DNA from 2 places in the Thauera sp. WH-1 genome. Region 1 is predicted to be linked to the other one. Evidence: predicted binding sites of a transcription regulator. Region 1 holds the regulator's gene; the other holds the start of a gene.

Region 1 (4,206 bases):
CGCGCGCGCCAGGCAGTGCATGGCGGCCTGGGCGCCACGGCGGGCGAGGCCGGCGGCGGGCAGGCGGTGCAACTCGGCCAGCGTGCGCAGGCCGAGGCCGGCGAGTAGCGCCAGGGTGGCGGCGTCACAGCCGTCCTCGTCGCCAAGCACATCGAGCGGCAGGCGCTCGAGCGCGTCCAGCCAGTCCGCCGCGGTCGGGCTGCGGCCGTTGGCACGCGCGAACCAGCGTGCGGCCAGCGCCGTTGGGGCGCAGGCGGTGTGCGCTTCGAAGCCGAGCTCGCGCAGCCCCGCCTGCACCTCGGCCTCGATGAGCTGGGCGTTGCCGAACAGGCGCAGGCAGCTGCCGATCTCGAGCAGGACCGCATCGGGCGGCGACAGGCTCAGGCGCGGGGTGAAGCGTGCGGCCCAGCTTGCGATCTCATGCAGCGCCCTGGCTTCGCGTTCCGGCGCGCGGGCGTGCAGTTGCAGTTCGGGCAGCAGGGCCAGCGCGCTCGCGCTGCGTTGCCCGGGGCGCACGCCCGCAGCGGTGGCGAACGGGCTGGCGGCGAGGATGCAGGCCTGGGCGGGGGCGGCCGTCACGGCGATCGCGGTGTCCGCGCGCGCACCGCGGGTGAAGACTTGCAGCGGCAGTGCCGGCAGCAGGATGGCGAGCCAGAGCATGGGGGGCGGTGGCGCTCAGCTTGCGAGACGCAGCCCCGTGCGTACCGGGTCCCGCTGCAGATCGCGGTGGATCGTCAGCATCAGCGGGCGGGCCGATGGTGGGCCGCGGCGCTTCAGGATGTCGATGCGCAACTGCTCGCCGGCGGGGCTGAGCGCCAGCCGCAGCGGGGAGGGCGAGGCCTGTCCGCCTGCCGAGCGCGGGCGAAACAGGAACACCGGTGTCGCGCTGTCTTCGGCCGCCAGTTGCAGCCGGCGCAGTGCGGCGTTGTCGAGCTTCTGCATCCAGGCCAGCACGGCGCTGCAACTGCCGGACGCGGCGGCCTGGCGCGCGGCCCACAGTGCGTCTTCGCTGCGCCTGGGCTGGATCAGCAGCAGCCGCGACAGCGGCACGCCGGCGCGCAGCAGCGCAGGGGGGTAGGGCAGCAGCGGTGGCGCGACCCAGGCGATCCAGCGTTCGGCGGGGGTGCGGCCGAGCAGCGGCAGCAACAGCGACAGCTCGCCGGCACCGGGCCGGTCGAGCAGGAGTTCGATCAGCGCGCCTGAGGGCCAGCCGCCACCAGGCAGTTCGCGGTCGAGCGCGGCGAAACCGCTCGGGCGCGCTTCGCTTTGGCTGTGTGCGATGCGGTTCGCCTGCCAGACGCTGCCCGTGGGCAGGGCCGCCAGGATTGCCCCCGGACCCGACGCTGAGCTTGCGGGCCAGGCTTCATCCAGGGCGTGGCGCGCAGGAAAGGCCATGTTGAGAGGTGTGAGCGTGCAGGCAGCGGCGTCTGGCTCAGTGATCCTTGCGGATCAGCCCGACCATGATGCCCTCGATGACCAGCGCTTCGCTGCGGGTATCGACCACGATGGGTGCGTAGTCGGGATTGGCCGGCAGCAGTTCGACCAGCGCGCCCTTGCGCTGCAAGGTCTTGACGGTGACCTCGTCCTCCACGCGGGCGACGACGATCTGGCCATTGCGTGCCTCGCCGCTGCGACGCACGGCGATGAGGTCGCCGTCGAGGATGCCGGCGTCACGCATGCTCATGCCGCGCACGCGCAGCAGGTAGTCGGCCTTGGGCGAGAACAGCGCGGGGTCGAGTTGATAGCGGGCCTCGACATGTTCGGCGGCGAGGATGGGGCTGCCGGCCGCGACCCGACCGACCAGTGGCAGGCCGAGGGCCTCGGCCAGGCGGATGCCGCGCGCGCGCCCCTCCTCGAGCAGGATGGCCCCTTTGGCCGCGAGCGCGCGCAGATGGGTCTCGGCGGCATTGGGCGAGCGGAAGCCGAAAGCGGTGCACACTTCGGCGCGGGTCGGCGGGCGGCCTTCGGACTCGAGGGTGGCGCGAATGAAATCGAGGATTTCCTGCTGGCGCGCGGTGAGGGTTTCGTTTCGGGCGGTCATCACAGCCTCCATGGGGTGGCTGTAATTTTAAACAGTTATCCGCCGAGGGCAAGTCGAACGCACTGGCGCAGACGCCTCAGGGCACGAGTACGGCCGCACCCTGCAGGGCGCCGCGGCGCAGCCGCTCGAGCGCACTGTTGGCCTGCTCCAGCGCAAAACGAGTGATCTCGGTGCGGACCGGAACGCGCGGCGCAAGGGCGAGAAACTCGTCGCCATCGCGGCGGGTGAGGTTGGCCACCGACACGATGCGACGCTCGCCCCACAGGATGTCGTAGGGGAAGGAGGGAATGTCGCTCATGTGGATGCCGGCGCAGACGACGGTGCCGCCCTTGGCCAGGGTGCGCAGCGCGGCGGGCACCAGCTCGCCGGCGGGCGCGAAGATCAGCGCCGCATCCAGCGCATGCGGCGGCCGCTCTGCGCCGCTGCCGACCCAGCTCGCGCCGAGCTGGCGGGCGAAGGCCTGGCTTTCGCTGTCGCCGGCACGGGTGAAGGCATGGACTTCGCGGCCCTGCCAGTGCGCCACCTGGGCGATGATGTGGGCGGCGGCGCCAAAGCCATACAGCCCGATCCGCCGCGCGTCGCCCGCCATCGTCAGCGCGCGGTAGCCGATGAGCCCGGCGCACAGCAGCGGGGCCGCTGCTGCGGCATCGAGCGCGTCGCCGAGTGCAAAGCAGTAGCGTGCGTCGGCGACGGTGTATTCCGCATAGCCGCCCTGGATCTGGTAGCCGGTGAAGCGCGCCTCGTCACACAGGTTCTCGCGCGCGCCGGTGCAGTAGGCGCAGTGGCCACAGGTCCACCCCAGCCAGGGCACGCCCATGCGCTGCCCGCGGGCAATGCCGGTGACGCCCTCGCCGACCGCCACCACCCGGCCGACGATCTCATGCCCTGGAATCATCGGCAGCACGGGCTCGGGCAGCTCGCCGTCGATGAGGTGCAGATCGGTGCGGCACACGCCACAGGCCTCAACCTGCAGCAGCACCTGCCCCGCGCCGGGTCGAGGAACCGGCAGCGCCTGCAGGCGCAAGGGCTCACCGGGGCGCTGGAGCACCATGGCGCGCATGGTGACGGGGAGCGGGCGCAGCGAGGCAGCAGCGTGCGGCATGAGGAATGACCTCCATTGAACGGGGGCAGGCGAGGCGGCAATGATGCGCTGCATCTTGAGCCCAGCCCCGATCTGGGCTATTGCTTCACCATGGTGTCGGCTGGCGGCACCCTGACGCGTGACAACAGCACGACAACAAGCACGGAGGAGTACCCAGTGCTCGACCACACCCAAGTCCGACCCGGTGCCGGTAGTGTTAGTCGAATGTCTCGGCTAGAATCCACCCCACATCAGGGAGACCACATGCTTCAGAGCGGAGACATTGCCCCCGCATTCTCGCTGCCGGATGCCGATATGGAGATTTTCGACCTCGCATCCCTGGTCGGCAAGCACAATGTGGTGCTCTATTTCTACCCTCGCGACAACACGCCGGGTTGCACCCTCCAGGCCGCCGATTTCAGCGACCACGAGGATGAGTTTGCCCGCTACGACTGCATCGTGCTTGGCGTGAGTCCTGACGACTGTCTGACCCACGCTGAATTCCGCGACAAGGAAGGGCTGTCCATCCGCCTGCTGTCGGACTCGGACACCGAGGCCTGCCGACTCTACAAGGTCTGGCAGGAGCGCGAAGTCGACGGTGTGAAGAAGATGGGTGTGCGGCGGTCGACCTTCATCATCGACAAGCAGGGCAGGATCCGCCACGCACTCTACGATGTGGCGCCTCGTGGCCACGCGGCCACGGTTTTTGAACTCGTCAAGGAACTGGAATCGCAGAATGCAAAATGAAATCGTCAAGAACAGCGTGGTGACGCTGCAATATACCGTGCGCGACCCGGACGGCGCCGTCATCGATGACGGTCATCACCCGCTGGTGTATCTGCATGGTGGCTACGACGGCATCTTTCCGCTCCTGGAAGAGGCCCTGCACGGCAAGAAGGTCGGTGATCAGCTTCAGGTCAAGCTGCAGCCGGAAGACGCCTTCGGTGATTACGACGAGGACCTGATCCTGGTCGAGGACGCCAAGCTGTTCCCCGACAACATCGAGGTGGGCATGAGCTTCGAGCGCGTGTCCGACGACGGTGAGGAAGACCTGGTCTACCGTGTCACCGACATCGCCGATGGC
Region 2 (4,206 bases), on a different contig from region 1:
AGCCGGCCACGGGCGATGACGAAGCCGCCGACGTGCTGCGACAGGTGGCGCGGAAAGCCGATGAGTTCCTCGGTGAGTGCGACCAGGCGCCGGGTGACCGGGCTGGCGGAGTCGAGCCCGGCCTCCATCAGGCGTTCGGGCTGGATGCGGCGGCCGTCGAACCAGTGGTGCGCGCGCGTCAGGCGCTCGACCAGCGCTTCGTCCAGGCCGAGTGCGCGGCCGACGTCGCGCAGCGCGCTGCGCGCGCGGTAGCTGATCACGGTGGCGGCCAGCGCGGCGCGCTCGCGGCCGTACTTGCGGTAGATGTACTGGATGACTTCCTCGCGGCGGTCGTGCTCGAAGTCGACGTCGATGTCGGGCGGCTCGTTGCGCTCGCGCGAGATGAAGCGCTCGACCAGCATGATGCCGAGCTGCGGATCGACCTCGGTGATGCCGAGCGCCCAGCACACCACCGAGTTCGCCGCCGAGCCGCGGCCCTGGCACAGGATGCCGGCCTCGCGGGCGAAGCGGACGATGTCGTGCACGGTGAGGAAGTAGGGCTCGTAGCCGAGCTCGGCGATCAGCGCCAGCTCGTGTTCGATTTGCGCGCGCACCGGCGGTGGTGCGGGGTCCTCGGCCGGTCGTGGCGGGGTGGCGGTGGAGGCGGGGCGGGCGATGCGCGGCGGTGTGGTTTGCCTGCCCGCAGGCGCGGAAGGGGGCGCGCAGGGGGCCTTTGCATCCTTGCCGTAGCGCCATGCCAGCCCGCCCTCGACCAGCCGGCGCAGCCAGCGCGCCGGGGTTTCGCCGTCGGGGACGAGTTCGGCGGGGTATTCGTAGCGCAGCTCGTCGAGGCTGAAGCTGCAGCGTTCGGCGACCGCCAGGGTTTCGGCGAGCAGGGCGGGCGGATAGCGGCGGGCGAGGGTGTCGCGGTCGTGCAGGCGCTGCTCGGCATTGGCGGCCAGCGCCAGCCCGGCTTCGGCCACGCTGCAGTGCAGGCGCAGCGCGGTCATCACGTCGGCCAGTGGGCGGCGCTCGCGGGCGTGCATCAGCGCGCCGCTGGCGGCCACCGCCGGGATGCCGGCGCTGCGGGCGATGCGGCGCAGCAGGGTGATGCGCGCGCGGTCGCGGCCGTCGAGCCGCACCGTCACCGCCATCCAGGCGCGGCCGGGATAACGCTGCGCCAGCCAGACCGCGTCGGCTTCGAGAGCTTGGTGGGCGGGGGAGGCTTGGGGGCCTTCAGGGGCTGTGCTGGCGGCGTCGAGGGGGGGGTCGAGCGCGGTGAGGGGTGGGTGTCCCGAGGGTGGGAAGGCGGCGGCGGGGAAGGCCGGGGGAGGAAAGGCGGCGGGTGGCACCAGCAAGGCGAGACAGTCGCGCTGCGCGCCGGCGCTGCAGGCCGCATCGAGCATGGCCCGCGTGAGCTGGTACGTCCCCTTGACTGCGGCACGCCGGGCCTGGGTGATGAGGCGCGACAGCTGGCCGTAGCCGGCGCGCGTCGTCGCCAGCAGCACGATGCAGGGGCCGTCGGTGAGCTGCAGCTCGCTGCCGATGATCAGCCGCGGGCGGTGCTCGCCAGGCAGGGCCTGCAGGGCGCGGTGGGCGCGTACCACGCCCGCGAGCGAGCACTCGTCGGTGAGGGCGATTGCGGCATAGCCGAAGGCCGCCGCCTGCGCGACGAGCTCCTCGGGGTGCGAGGCGCCACGCTGGAAGCTGAAGTTGCTGAGGCAATGGAGTTCGGCATACGCTGGAATCACTTTGGAACTGTAAAAAAATACAGTCTTTGATGCAAGCGGATGCCGGTGGCGCGGCTCGTCCTGCGCGCGGCAGGCTTCGCTGGCCTTGTCGGTTTCTGTCGCGAAAAACGCTTGCCCTCGGTACACTTGCGCGTTTTCGCCTGCGCCGCGGCAGGCTGCGTTTGCTGACCATTTCAGGCCGACAGGGCCGCCAAGGAGTTTTTCATGCGCTTCAAGATCACCCGCAATGCCTTGTTCGGCGCGCTGGCGCTGGCTTTTGCGATGACCGCCCCGGCCCATGCCCAGCAGAAGTCCGTCGCCATCACCGCCATCGTCGAGCACCCGGCGCTGGACGCCGTGCGCGATGGCGTCAAGCAGGGCCTGGCCGAGGCCGGCTTCGAGGAGGGCAGCAACCTCAAGTGGCAGTACCAGAGCGCGCAAGGCAATACCGGCACGGCGGCGCAGATCGCGCGCAAGTTCGTCGGCGACCGGGTCGATGTGATCGTGGCCATCGCCACGCCTTCGGCCCAGGCGGTGGCGGCGGCCACGAAGACCATCCCGCTGGTGTACTCCGCGGTGACCGACCCGGTCGCGGCCAAGCTCGTGCCCGCGCTCACCGCCTCGGGCAGCAACATCACCGGCGTGTCCGATGCGCTCGAGCTCGACAAGCAGATCGAGCTGATCAAGCGCGTGACGCCCGAGGCCAAGCGCGTCGGCATGGTGTTCAACCCGGGCGAGGCCAACTCGGTGGTGGTGCTCGAGCACATGCGCAGCCTGCTGCCCAAGCACGGCATGAGCCTGGTCGAGGCGGCGGCGCCGCGTTCGGTCGACGTCGGCTCGGCCGCGCGCAGCCTGATCGGAAAGGTCGACGTCTTCTATACCAGCACCGACAACAACGTGGTGTCGGCCTACGAGGCCCTGGTCAAGGTCGGCATGGATGCGAAGATTCCGCTGGTGGCCGCCGACACCGACAGCGTCAAGCGCGGCGCGGTGGCAGCCTACGGCATGGACTACAAGGCGCTGGGCGTGCAGACCGGCCAGATCGTGGCGCGCATCCTCAACGGCGAGAAGCCCGGCGACATCGCCTCCGAGACCAGCAACACGCTCGAGCTGTATGTGAACCCGGCGGCGGCCCAGCGCCAGGGCATCAGCTTGTCCGAGGATCTCGTCAAGGACGCGGCCCAGGTCGTCGAGTAAGCCGCCGGCGCACCGGCGCGGGGCGCCCGTCGCGGGTGCCCCACTGTCTTCCCTCATCGGTCATTGCTCATGTCGCTCTACACCTTGCTCGGGGCGCTGGAGATCGGTCTGATCTTCAGCCTGGTCGCCCTCGGTGTGTACATCTCCTTTCGCCTGCTGCGCTTTCCCGACCTGACCGTCGATGGCAGCTTTCCGCTCGGTGGCGCCGTCGCCGCGACCATGATCGCCTCCGGCTCCGACCCCTTCACCGCCACCATCGCGGCGACGGTCGCGGGGGCGGTCGCCGGCATGATCACCGGCTGGCTCAACGTGCGCCTCAAGATCATGGACCTGCTCGCCAGCATCCTGATGATGATCGCGCTGTACTCGATCAACCTGCGCATCATGGGCAAGCCCAATGTGCCGCTGATCATGGAGCCGACGGTGTTCAACCTGCTGCAGCCCGAGGCGCTGGTCGATTACGTCTTCCGGCCGCTGCTGCTGGTGCTGATCGTGATCGTGGTCAAGCTCGGCCTCGACGCCTATTTCTCCACCCAGACCGGGCTCGCCATCCGCGCCACCGGCTCCAACGCGCGCATGGCGCGCGCACAGGGCGTCAATACCGGGCTGGCGGTGCTCGCCGGCATGGCGCTGTCGAACGCGCTGGTCGGCCTGGCGGGCGCGCTGTTCGCGCAGACCCAGGGCGGGGCGGACATCTCGATGGGCGTGGGCACCATCGTCATCGGCCTCGCGGCGGTGATCGTCGGCGAGAGCCTGCTGCCCTCGCGCAAGCTCTACCTGGCGACGATCGCGGTCATCGTCGGCGCCATCGTCTATCGCTTCTTCATCGCCGTGGCGCTCAATTCCGACTTCATCGGCCTGCAGGCGCAGGACCTCAACCTCGTCACCGCCGTGCTGGTGACGGTCGCGCTGGTGGTGCCCAGGCTACGCGCCCACTGGTCCGGGAGGAAAGGAAACTGACATGCTCAAGGCAACCGACCTGCATCTGACCTTCAACCCCGGCACGCCGATCGAGACCCAGGCCCTGCGCGGCATGTCGCTCGAGATCCCGACCGGGCAGTTCGTCACCGTGATCGGCTCCAACGGCGCCGGCAAGTCGACCTTCCTCAATGCCGTGTCCGGCGAGCAGCGGGTCGACAGCGGCACGATCGAGATCGACGGCATCGATATGACCCGCCAGCCGGTGTGGGCGCGTGCGCGCCACGTCGCGCGCGTGTTCCAGGACCCGCTCGCCGGCACCTGCGAGGACCTGACGATCGAGGAGAACATGGCGCTCGCCAAGATGCGCGGCGAGCGGCGC

The links. The regulator LexA, encoded in region 1, represses DNA repair genes until DNA is damaged. The targets are predictions, from matches to a motif close to ACTGTATNTANATACAGT.
Region 2: a site for LexA is predicted at 1,737-1,754, ahead of ACMV5O_RS15235 (error-prone DNA polymerase). Genes of this name have one in related genera too.

What each region holds. Positions count from the first base shown of each region.
Region 1 covers NZ_JBLQGP010000017.1:13,573-17,778, forward strand. The annotation lists gene ACMV5O_RS15700 (Y-family DNA polymerase) at 1-660, opposite strand, end outside; gene imuA (translesion DNA synthesis-associated protein ImuA) at 676-1,395, opposite strand; gene lexA (transcriptional repressor LexA) at 1,433-2,041, opposite strand; gene ACMV5O_RS15715 (zinc-dependent alcohol dehydrogenase family protein) at 2,118-3,143, opposite strand; gene ACMV5O_RS15720 (peroxiredoxin) at 3,387-3,869, shown strand; gene ACMV5O_RS15725 (FKBP-type peptidyl-prolyl cis-trans isomerase) at 3,859-4,206, shown strand, end outside.
Region 2 covers NZ_JBLQGP010000016.1:28,689-32,894, forward strand. The annotation lists gene ACMV5O_RS15235 (error-prone DNA polymerase) at 1-1,730, opposite strand, end outside; gene ACMV5O_RS15240 (ABC transporter substrate-binding protein) at 1,935-2,906, shown strand; gene ACMV5O_RS15245 (ABC transporter permease) at 2,976-3,866, shown strand; gene ACMV5O_RS15250 (ABC transporter ATP-binding protein) at 3,868-4,206, shown strand, end outside.